Regions from separate parts of the Nonomuraea sp. MTCD27 genome, predicted to be linked through region 1. Evidence: riboswitches for the same ligand, from Rfam matches in the RefSeq annotation. Region 1 holds a riboswitch; the other holds the start of a gene.
The links. Region 1 has a riboswitch for cyclic di-AMP ahead of ACBJ59_RS43630 (glycoside hydrolase family 25 protein). Riboswitches for the same ligand answer to the same signal wherever they lie in the genome.
Positions count from the first base shown of each region.

Region 2: another riboswitch for cyclic di-AMP. It lies ahead of ACBJ59_RS14550 (NlpC/P60 family protein); the one in region 1 lies ahead of ACBJ59_RS43630 (glycoside hydrolase family 25 protein).

Region 1 covers NZ_JBGNUW010000019.1:36,101-40,529, reverse strand. The annotation lists gene ACBJ59_RS43645 (TetR/AcrR family transcriptional regulator) at 1-443, opposite strand, end outside; gene ACBJ59_RS43640 (NAD-dependent epimerase/dehydratase family protein) at 512-1,435, shown strand; gene ACBJ59_RS43635 (CHAP domain-containing protein) at 1,541-2,176, opposite strand; cyclic di-AMP (ydaO/yuaA leader) riboswitch at 2,189-2,339, opposite strand; cyclic di-AMP (ydaO/yuaA leader) riboswitch at 2,763-2,907, shown strand; gene ACBJ59_RS43630 (glycoside hydrolase family 25 protein) at 2,920-3,684, shown strand; gene ACBJ59_RS43625 (fibronectin type III domain-containing protein) at 3,937-4,429, opposite strand, start outside.
Region 2 covers NZ_JBGNUW010000004.1:495,758-500,186, forward strand. The annotation lists gene ACBJ59_RS14540 (cytochrome P450) at 1-338, opposite strand, end outside; gene ACBJ59_RS14545 (LuxR C-terminal-related transcriptional regulator) at 523-735, shown strand; gene ACBJ59_RS14550 (NlpC/P60 family protein) at 756-1,799, opposite strand; cyclic di-AMP (ydaO/yuaA leader) riboswitch at 1,805-1,954, opposite strand; gene ACBJ59_RS14555 (amino-acid N-acetyltransferase) at 2,232-2,801, shown strand; gene ACBJ59_RS14560 (RDD family protein) at 2,887-4,383, shown strand.

The sequences.
Region 1 (4,429 bases):
GGGGCGAAGGCGCCTTCCCGCACGCAGCGGGCGACGGCGGCGATGAGGGTGTCGAAGGTGGGCTGGATCCGGGCGGCGGCCTCGGCGTCGGGCTGGAACCCGGGGATCGGCCGGCCGAACATGAGCTCGTAGAGGTGGGGGTTGGCCAGGGCGTTGGCGCGGTAGGCGTGGCCGAGCGCGAGGAGGTCGGCGACCGGGTCCTCGGTGCGGGGCACGGCTTCGAACGCCTGGGCCAGACGCTCGAAGCCGGCCAGGAACATCTCGCGGACGAGGCCCGCCTTGTCGCCGAAGAGCTGGTAGACGGCCATGGTGGACACGCCTGCCTGCTGTGCGACGCGGCGGGTGGTCAGCGCGGCCGGGCCCTCGGAGGCCAGGAGCCGGCCGGCGGCGTCGACGAGCTCATGGCGAAGCTCCTGGTGGTCGCGCTTTCTCGGTCTTGCCATAGTGGCCAGCTTATCATAACGTTGTTATATAACAACGGTTTGAAACCCCTTCGGAAGGGACCAGCACCATGTCCGACCTGCATGTCGTCCTTGGCGCGACCGGCGCGATCGGCTCGGCCGTCGTCGCCGAGCTCACCGCCCGGGGCCACCGGGTCCGCGCCGTCAGCCGGAGCGCGAACCCCGGCCCCCACGAGCTGCGGGCCGACGTCACCACCACCGAGGGCGCCATCGCCGCCTGCCAGGGTGCCGCCGTGGTGTACCAGTGCGCGCAACCGAACTACGCAAGCTGGGCCGCGGAGTTCCCCGATTTCACCAGGACGGTCCTCGCCGGGGTGGAGGCCGCCGGTGCGAAGCTGGTCATGGCCGACAACCTGTACGTCTACGGCCCCGTGACCGGCCCCATGACCGAAGACCTGCCGTACGCCGCCACCAATCCCAAAGGCCGCGCCCGCATCGAGGTCGACGACCTGATCCTCGACGCCCACCGGGCCGGGCGCATCCGCGCCACCCTCGGACGGGCCTCCGACTACTACGGCCCCGGAGGCGTCAACACCGTCATCGGCCCGACCGTCTTCGCCGCCGCCCTGGCCGGCAAGACCGCCCGCTGGGTCGGCGACCTCGACCAGCCGCACACCATCGCCTACCTGCCCGACACCGCCGCCGGGTTGGTCACCCTCGGCGAGCGCGCCGAGGCGGACGGGCGCGCCTGGCACCTGCCCGCCGCCGAGCCCATCACCGGCCGCGCCTTCCTCGACCTCGTGTGGGCCGCGGCCGGCGGCACGCCGAAGAGCGCCGGGCTCGGGCGGGGGATGCAGCGCCTCGTCGGGCTGTTCCACCCCATGGTCCGCGAGTTCGGGGAGACCTGGTACCAGCGGGACCGGCCGTTCGTCTCCGACGACTCGGCCTTCCGGAAGGCGTTCGGACCGGTCGACGTCACCCCGCACCCGGCGGGCGTGGCCGCGACGCTCGACTGGTATCGGCAGCACGCGTAGCCCGCTCTCCCGGAGCGAACACAACGGGTGGCGCAGGATCTCTCCTGCACCACCCGTTGTCCCTTGACCATCGCACCTGGCAAGGAGCGTGCGGCCTGCCTGGGATCAGGCCTTGTACTGGGGGTAGCCGTAGCCGACGACCTGGGACTTGGGCCGGATGCGCTGCTCGACCTTGCCGTTGCCGGTGTTGCCCTCGATCGTGGTGATCGTGCCGTTGCCGTTGTCCTGCTTGACCAGGCCCACGTGGTCGATGCCCGTGGTGCTCTTGCCGTTCCAGTCGAAGAAGACGACGGCGCCGGGCTTGGCGGTCGTGCCCCAGTGCTGGTTGGTCTGGAACCACTTGGCATAGGTGACGGTGTAGGCGTCCCAGCCCATGCTGGGGCGGACGCCGGCCTTCTCGCCGACCCAGGAGACGAACATGGCGCACCACGGAGCGTTGGCGTAGGCCCGCACACTCCCGCCATCACGGGTGATGGTCTCCTGCGCCCGGGGCGAGGACATGTACCAGCTGTGGAACGGGGTGCCACCGCCCGCGGCGTTCTCGGCCACGCCGATCTGCGACTCGGCGACCTTCAGCACCGACTGCGCGGACACCTGACCCGCGGACTTCTGCGCCTGGGAGTCGTCGGCGGCGAAGGCCGGACCGGCGGCGAGAACGGCACCGGCCGCCACGGCCGCCCCGACGGCGAACCGGGTGAGGCTCGCGGGCTTCAGGGCACGGGAAAGGGTGTACTTGGCCATTACTTGGATTGCTCCTCGCTTCCATGCCGCCTACCGGGTTAGCTGACGGGTTCGGGCGTGGAAGTGCCCTACGGAGCGCTCGGATCAGAGCGCGCCGATTCACCCCGGAAAAAAAGGTGGGTCCCCGGTTCCGCTGCATTCACGGATTCGGCGGGCCGCGTCACACATCCCTGCACGTCCGTGCTGGTGAGACGCGGTCTCGACAAATGAACGGCGTCACGCGACAAGTGCTTGTCGGCAGGTCGTACGCCTTGAGTCCTCAAAGGTAAGCGAATCGCATAGAAAGATGCAAGCCGGGCCCTGGGAAAGGCAACAGGATCCCCTGTGACATAGGCGATCGCGACACAATTCTTTACCCAAGCAGCATGGTGGACGGGGTTTAGGAGGGCAAAAGAGGTCGCATCACGAGTATCACAAGTCACAGCCGTTCCGGACCGGCGACCAGGGCGGCGCCGGAAACTTTACCCAGCCCCGGAAACCCTTGCCGGCGCGGCTTTTCGGGCTCGTTCCCGCCGACGAACATGGGGCTTCGCTTTGCCATACTTGCTCCCACTTTAGGGAGATCTGTACCTTTACTGGGCGCGGTCCGCCGCGCCCGCCGAATCCGCGACCCCGCGGAGCCGGGGATCCACTCTTCGGGGTGAATCGGACGCCGGCCCGAGCCGCGCCCGTAGGGGCGACTTCCAGTCCCGAACCCGTCAGCTAACCCGGTAGGCGGCATGGAAGAAGGAGTCGACATCCCCATGCTCAAGCCTCAGCTTGCCGCGATCGTCAGGAACCGCCGCCCCGCCGAGCTCTTCGCGCTGGCCGTCGGAGGCGTGATCCTGGCCGCGACCACCGCCGTCACCGGCGCGACCGGTACGGTGCTCGCCTCGCCCACCGGTCACGGCACCACCGTGCAGGCGACCCAGCACAGGACCCAGCAGCTCACGTACGGCCTGGACATCTCCAACTACGAGCCCCAGTACGACTGGGCCGCCAGCCCCGCCCAGTTCGGCATCATCAAGGCCACCGAGGGCACCGGCTTCCGCGACGCCTCGTTCGCCCGGCACTGGCGTGAGCTGGGCGACAAGGGCATCGTGCGCGGCGCGTACCACTTCGGGCACCCCGGCAACGACCCCATCGCCGAGGCCGAGCACTTCCTGTCCGTGGTGAACGCCCAGCCCGCCAAGGCCGGGGACCTGCTGGTCCTGGACCTGGAGACGACCGACGACAGGTCCGTCGCCCAGGTGAACGCGTGGGCCAAGGCGTGGCTGTCACACGTGAAGGCCAGGACCGGGATCACCCCGATGTTCTACAGCGGCTGGAACTTCGCCGACACGTACGGCAAGGGCCTGGCCGAATATCCCCTGTGGGTCGCTCACTACAGCCGGGCCAAGGGCGCGCTCACCCCGCCCGCCGACTGGAAGTCCTGGACCATCCACCAGTACACCGACTCCCCCATCGATCAGAACGTCTCCGCGCTGACCCCCGGCCAGCTGCGCGACCTGGGCAGGCACGCCGCCTGACCGGCGCGTGCCCTCCCGGCCGCCCTGCCGCCCGGGAGGGCACGCGCCGCAGAGCAAGCACCGCAGAGCAAGCGCCGCAGGACGTGTGCCGCAGGACGACTCGCCGCCGCGACGAAGAGCAGGGCGGCGGTGGCGAGCGAGGCCGGGGCGGGGCCGGGCAGCGCGTCGCCGCGAACGGTGCGCCGGCCCGCTGAGACGGTCGGGGCTGCCGGAAGGCCGGGAGCGGCAGCCCGATCCCGGCCTCCCGGTGAGTCACTCGAAGGTGAGTGAGTCGATGGTGACGGTGCTGTTGCCGCCGTACCAGAAGCCCATCGCGAGCTGTCCGGGGGACGCGCGGTTGATCCCGTTCGCGGACATCGGAAGCCTGATGTCCTTGTACGCGGTGGTGATGGCCGGACGGCCGCCGCCGTCGAGCGTGAAGTCGCCGAACGCCTTGGTCACCCCGCCGAGGCCGAGGTGGAAGTGGGCCTGCTCGCCCCCTGCCGCGCCCTTGATCCGGACGACGAGATGGGTGTACGCGGACAGGTCGGTGTACACGTCGCTGCCGAACCAGCCGCAGTTGTCGTACCGCAGGCTGAGCGCCCCGCCGGGCACGGCGCCGGAGCCGCCGCCGTTGAGGAAGCAGTTGCCGCCGGTCCACCTGCCGAGGTCGTTGCGGGCCGCGGACGGGTACGCCGGGTTGCCGTCGAAGTCGTCCACGACCAGGCCCGCGGACGTCGCCGGAAGGGTGACGACGGTGACGGGC
Region 2 (4,429 bases), on a different contig from region 1:
GGGGTGAAGGCCCTGCTCACCAGGGCACGCAGCCTGGTGTGGTCGGGCGGGTCCAGCCACAGGAACGATTCGACGGGCTGACCTGGGTTGTTCCGGTTCGCCTCGGCGGAGCCGCGGCCGAAACGCGGGTCGCGCAGCAGCACCGTACAGAGCTCGTGGGTGGTGGCGACGAGCAGCCCGCCGCGCGTGCGGAAGAGAGGCCCGCGCGCGCTCATCTCGCGATAACGGGCGTACGGATCGCGCAGGAACCCTTTGTCGAACGGGTCGAAACCCAGGACGTCCGCCGCGCTCATCGACGCCGGATCCGGAGCTGGGGAAGGCTCGACGAGATCACTCATCGGGCGACGATCGGTGCCGACATATCGCGAGTACGTCACATATTTCGGATCATGTCAATAGTGCTCGTCAAGGGTGGAGATTGTCATGCTTGACGACCTTTCCAGGATGCGTTTACCGTCTGCGAGGAGCAACTTTGGCCGGGTCGATCGGTCCAAGTTCTGCTGTTGGGGGGGAGGGCTCCCGATGGATGTGCTCACTGAAGGTGTTGAGCTGAGCCATGCGGACCTTGCGTTGCTGGCGGAGCTGGCCAAGGGGGTCACGGTCGACCGGGTGGGGAGACGACTGGATATCAGCGGGCGGACGGTACGCCGGAGGTTGCGGGGCATCTGCGACCGCATCGGCGTGGCCACGGCGATCGAGGCGGTGGCCTGGGCTGCCCGCCGCCAGTTGATCTAGCGGCGGGCGGTGCCCGGGGCTCAGTCGGCGATGCGGACGGCGCCGGCGAACGGCCGCCGGGCGATCGAGGCGATGCGGACGACGTCACCGGTCTGCGGCGCGTGCACCATCATGCCGCCGCCGAGGTAGATGCCCACGTGGTGCAGGTCGTTGTAGAAGAAGACCAGGTCACCCGGCCGCAGCTCCTCGCGGGAGATGTGCCTGCCGGCGGTCCACTGGCTGCCCGTGTAGTGCGGCAGGGAGATGCCCACCTGCTGGTAGGCCGCCATGACCAGGCCCGAGCAGTCGTAGGAGTTCGGGCCTTCTGCGCCCCAGACGTACGGCTTGAGCTGCTGCGTGAGCGCCCACCGGGCGGCCTGCGCCGCCTTGCCGCCGCCGATGATCGGCAGGTTCACGCGCACCGCCCGCGTGCCGGGCCGGCCGGCCTCGCCCAGCGCCCGCTGGAACAGGTTGCTCTCGACCTTGGTGACCAGCTTGGTGATCTTGTCGCGCTTGGTGTCGAGCTCGGAGACGAGCTCCTGGACCTCCTCGATGCGCGTCTTGGCGCCGGCCCTGGCGCGCTCGGCGGCCTCCCTGGCCCTGGCGACCTGGTTGACCTCCTCGCCCTGCTGCTGTTCGAGCACGTACGTGGTGGCGGCGCGGTCGAGGAAGGTGTCGGGATCCTCGGAGGTGGCGAACGCCAGCGCCTTGCCCAGGCCGCCGGTGATGTAGGCGTTCTCGGCTAGCAGGGCGGCCTTGGCGCGCTTGGCCTCGAGATCGGCCTCACTGGTCGCCAGCGTCTTCTGCGCGGCCTCGGAGGCCTTCTTGGCGGTCTTGAGCTTCTCCCGCTGGCCGTTGTACTCCTCGGACAGCGTCTCGATCTCCGTGTGCATCTTCTCGACCTGCTTGGCCAGGTCCTGGAGCGACGGTTTGGGGTCCGCGGACGCCGAACCGACGGGGATGGCTATCAGCAGCGCGGCGATTGTGACACTTACCACACCGAAGCGGCGCGGTCGCCGGGCCCGTTCCGGAGGGCGGGCGTGCTTGCCCGCCGCCTTCCCCCCACGGTTGAGCGTGAGCTCCACCAACCAGCTCCTCTCATAGACGCCTACCGGGTTAGCTGACGGGTTCGGGCCGGAGCAGCCCTACCGAATGATTCGGATTCACCCCAGTGGTGGCGTCGGGTGACGCCACCGGCGGGTCCCCGGCTCCCCTCGCGGGGATTGGGCGTGTCCCCCTCGTCGCGATACGCGGGGAACATCGTCGCAGGACACTAATGCACTCCGGGTTCGTGCTCAACCAGAACTGCCGAGTCTGTAGAGGTTTCACAACCGAAGGGTCACAAGGTGATCTCGTGCACGCTCGTGCAGAACCGACTTTATGTCCTGTTTGCCGTCGATGGGGCCGAATGCAGAGATCCGCGGGGTGCGTGCCCGCATGGCAACGGGATGTAACAGGATGAGCCCAGAGATGGGAGTTAGGGCTGAGCCGTAATGACATCTGTACTCTGGAGAGCCATGGAGCAGGTGGCCGAACTGACAGTGCCCGAGACCGCGGTGGTGGTCCGGCGTGCCCGCACGCCCGACGTGCGGACGGTCAGGCGCCTGGTGGACACCTACGCGGGCGCGGGACCGCGGCTCCTGGAGAAGGCCACGGTGACCCTGTACGAGGACGTACAGGAGTTCTGGGTGGCCGAGCTGGGCGGACAGGTGGTCGGCTGCGGCGCACTCCACGTGCTCTGGGAGGACCTCGCCGAGGTCCGCACCGTTGCCGTGGACCCCGAGTGCCGGGGGATGGGCGTCGGCCATCGGATCGTCTCAGCTCTCATACAGCAGGCGAAGGATCTGGGTCTGCGGCGTGTATTCTGCCTGACTTTTGAGGTCGACTTCTTCGCGAGGCATGGCTTTCGCCCGATTCAGGGCACACCGGTCTCCCCTGAGGTGTACGCCGAACTGCTGGCCTCGTACGACGAGGGTGTGGCGGAGTTCCTCGACCTGGAACACGTCAAACCGAACACCCTGGGCAACACCCGCATGCTGCTCCATCTGACATCGGGTGACGCGGACCTTGACCAGATGGAAAGGTGATTGTTGATACCTATGTCGATACGTTGGGCAGCACAGGCATGTGTCCTGACACGTGCCACATGCGCACTCGAAGCGAGGTGACACGGTGAGCACCGGACAGCCGCCGTATCCACAGGACGAATCCGGCGAAAATTCTGCGCCTGCCACCCCCTACGGGCAGCAGAACACGGGCCGCCACCCCGGCGAGCCCGATCCCGACGTCACTGTGGTCGGCTACCGGGCGGACGATGCCTACGGGCAGCAGCCCCAGTACGGCCAGCAAGGCTATGGCCAGCAGCAGGGCTACGGCCAGCAACCTCAGTACGGCCAGCAGCAGGGCTACGGCCAGCAGCAGCCGCAATATGGCCAGCAGGGCTACGGACAGCAACAGCCGTCCCAGCCCGGCTACGGCCAGCAGGGCTATGACCAGCAGCAGGGCTACGGTCAGCAGCAACAGCCGGCCCAGCCCGACTACGGTCAGCAGGGCTACGGCCAGCAGCAGGGCTACGGTCAGCAGCCGCAGTCGGGCCAGCAGCCGCAGTACGGTCAGCAGCAGGGTTACGGCCAGCAGGGCTACGGGCAGCAGCAGCCGTCCCAGCCCGACTACGGCCAGCAGGGTTACGGCCAGCAGCAACAGCCGTCCCAGCCGTCCCAGCCGTCCCAGCCCGACTATGGCCAGCAGGGCTACGGCCAGCAACCGTCCCAGCCTGACTACGGCCAGCAGCAGGGCTACGGCCAGCAGCCGCAGTCGGGCCAGCAGCCGCAGTACGGTCAGCAGCAGGGTTACGGCCAGCAGGGCTATGGACAGCAGCAGCCGTCCCAGCCCGACTACGGTCAGCAGGGTTACGGTCAGCAGCAGGGCTACGGCCAGCAGCCCCAGTCCCAGCCTGACTACGGTCAGCAGCAGGGTTACGGGCAGCAGCAGCAGTCCCAACCCGGCTACGCCCAGCCCGGCTACGGCCAGCAGCAGTACGGCGACCAGCAGCAGTACGGCCAGGCCTACGGGCAGCAGCCCCAGGCTTACGGCCAGGGCGGTTACGGGCAGCAGCCCGGTTACGGCCAGCCCTACGGCCAGCCGGTCGGCGTCCAGCCGCCCGGGGCGCCGGCGCCGCTGGCGGAGTGGTGGCAGCGGCTGGTGGCCAGGATCATCGACGGTGTCATCTTCGGCATCGTGCTGTTCCTGGTGCAGTTGGTCCTCACCCCGCTCTATCCCTCCTACAGCTCCATCACCGGGATCACCAGCGGCCTCACCTTCGGGCTTTTGTACTACCTCGTGGTCTCGATCGTCGCGACCCTGATCTACGTCGCCTACGACTTCCTCCTGGTCAAGATGAAGGGCCAGACGGTCGGCAAGATGGTGATGGGCATCAAGGTCGTCCAGATCGGCGGGCACGTGCAGCCGGAGGGCCTGCCGACCGACGTGTCGCTCAAGCGGGCGCTCGTGACGGTGGGCGGCTACATCCTCTACTGGGTGCCTCTGCTCGGCCCCCTGCTCGCCGCTGTGATCTACGCCCTCAATGGTGCATCGCAGCTCTGGGACAAGCCGCTGCACCTGACCTTCGCGGACAAGTTCGCGAAGACCGTGGTGGTGAAGATCAAGTAGTCCTCCGCACACACAAAACAGGGGCCGGCTTCCCGCCGGCCCCTGT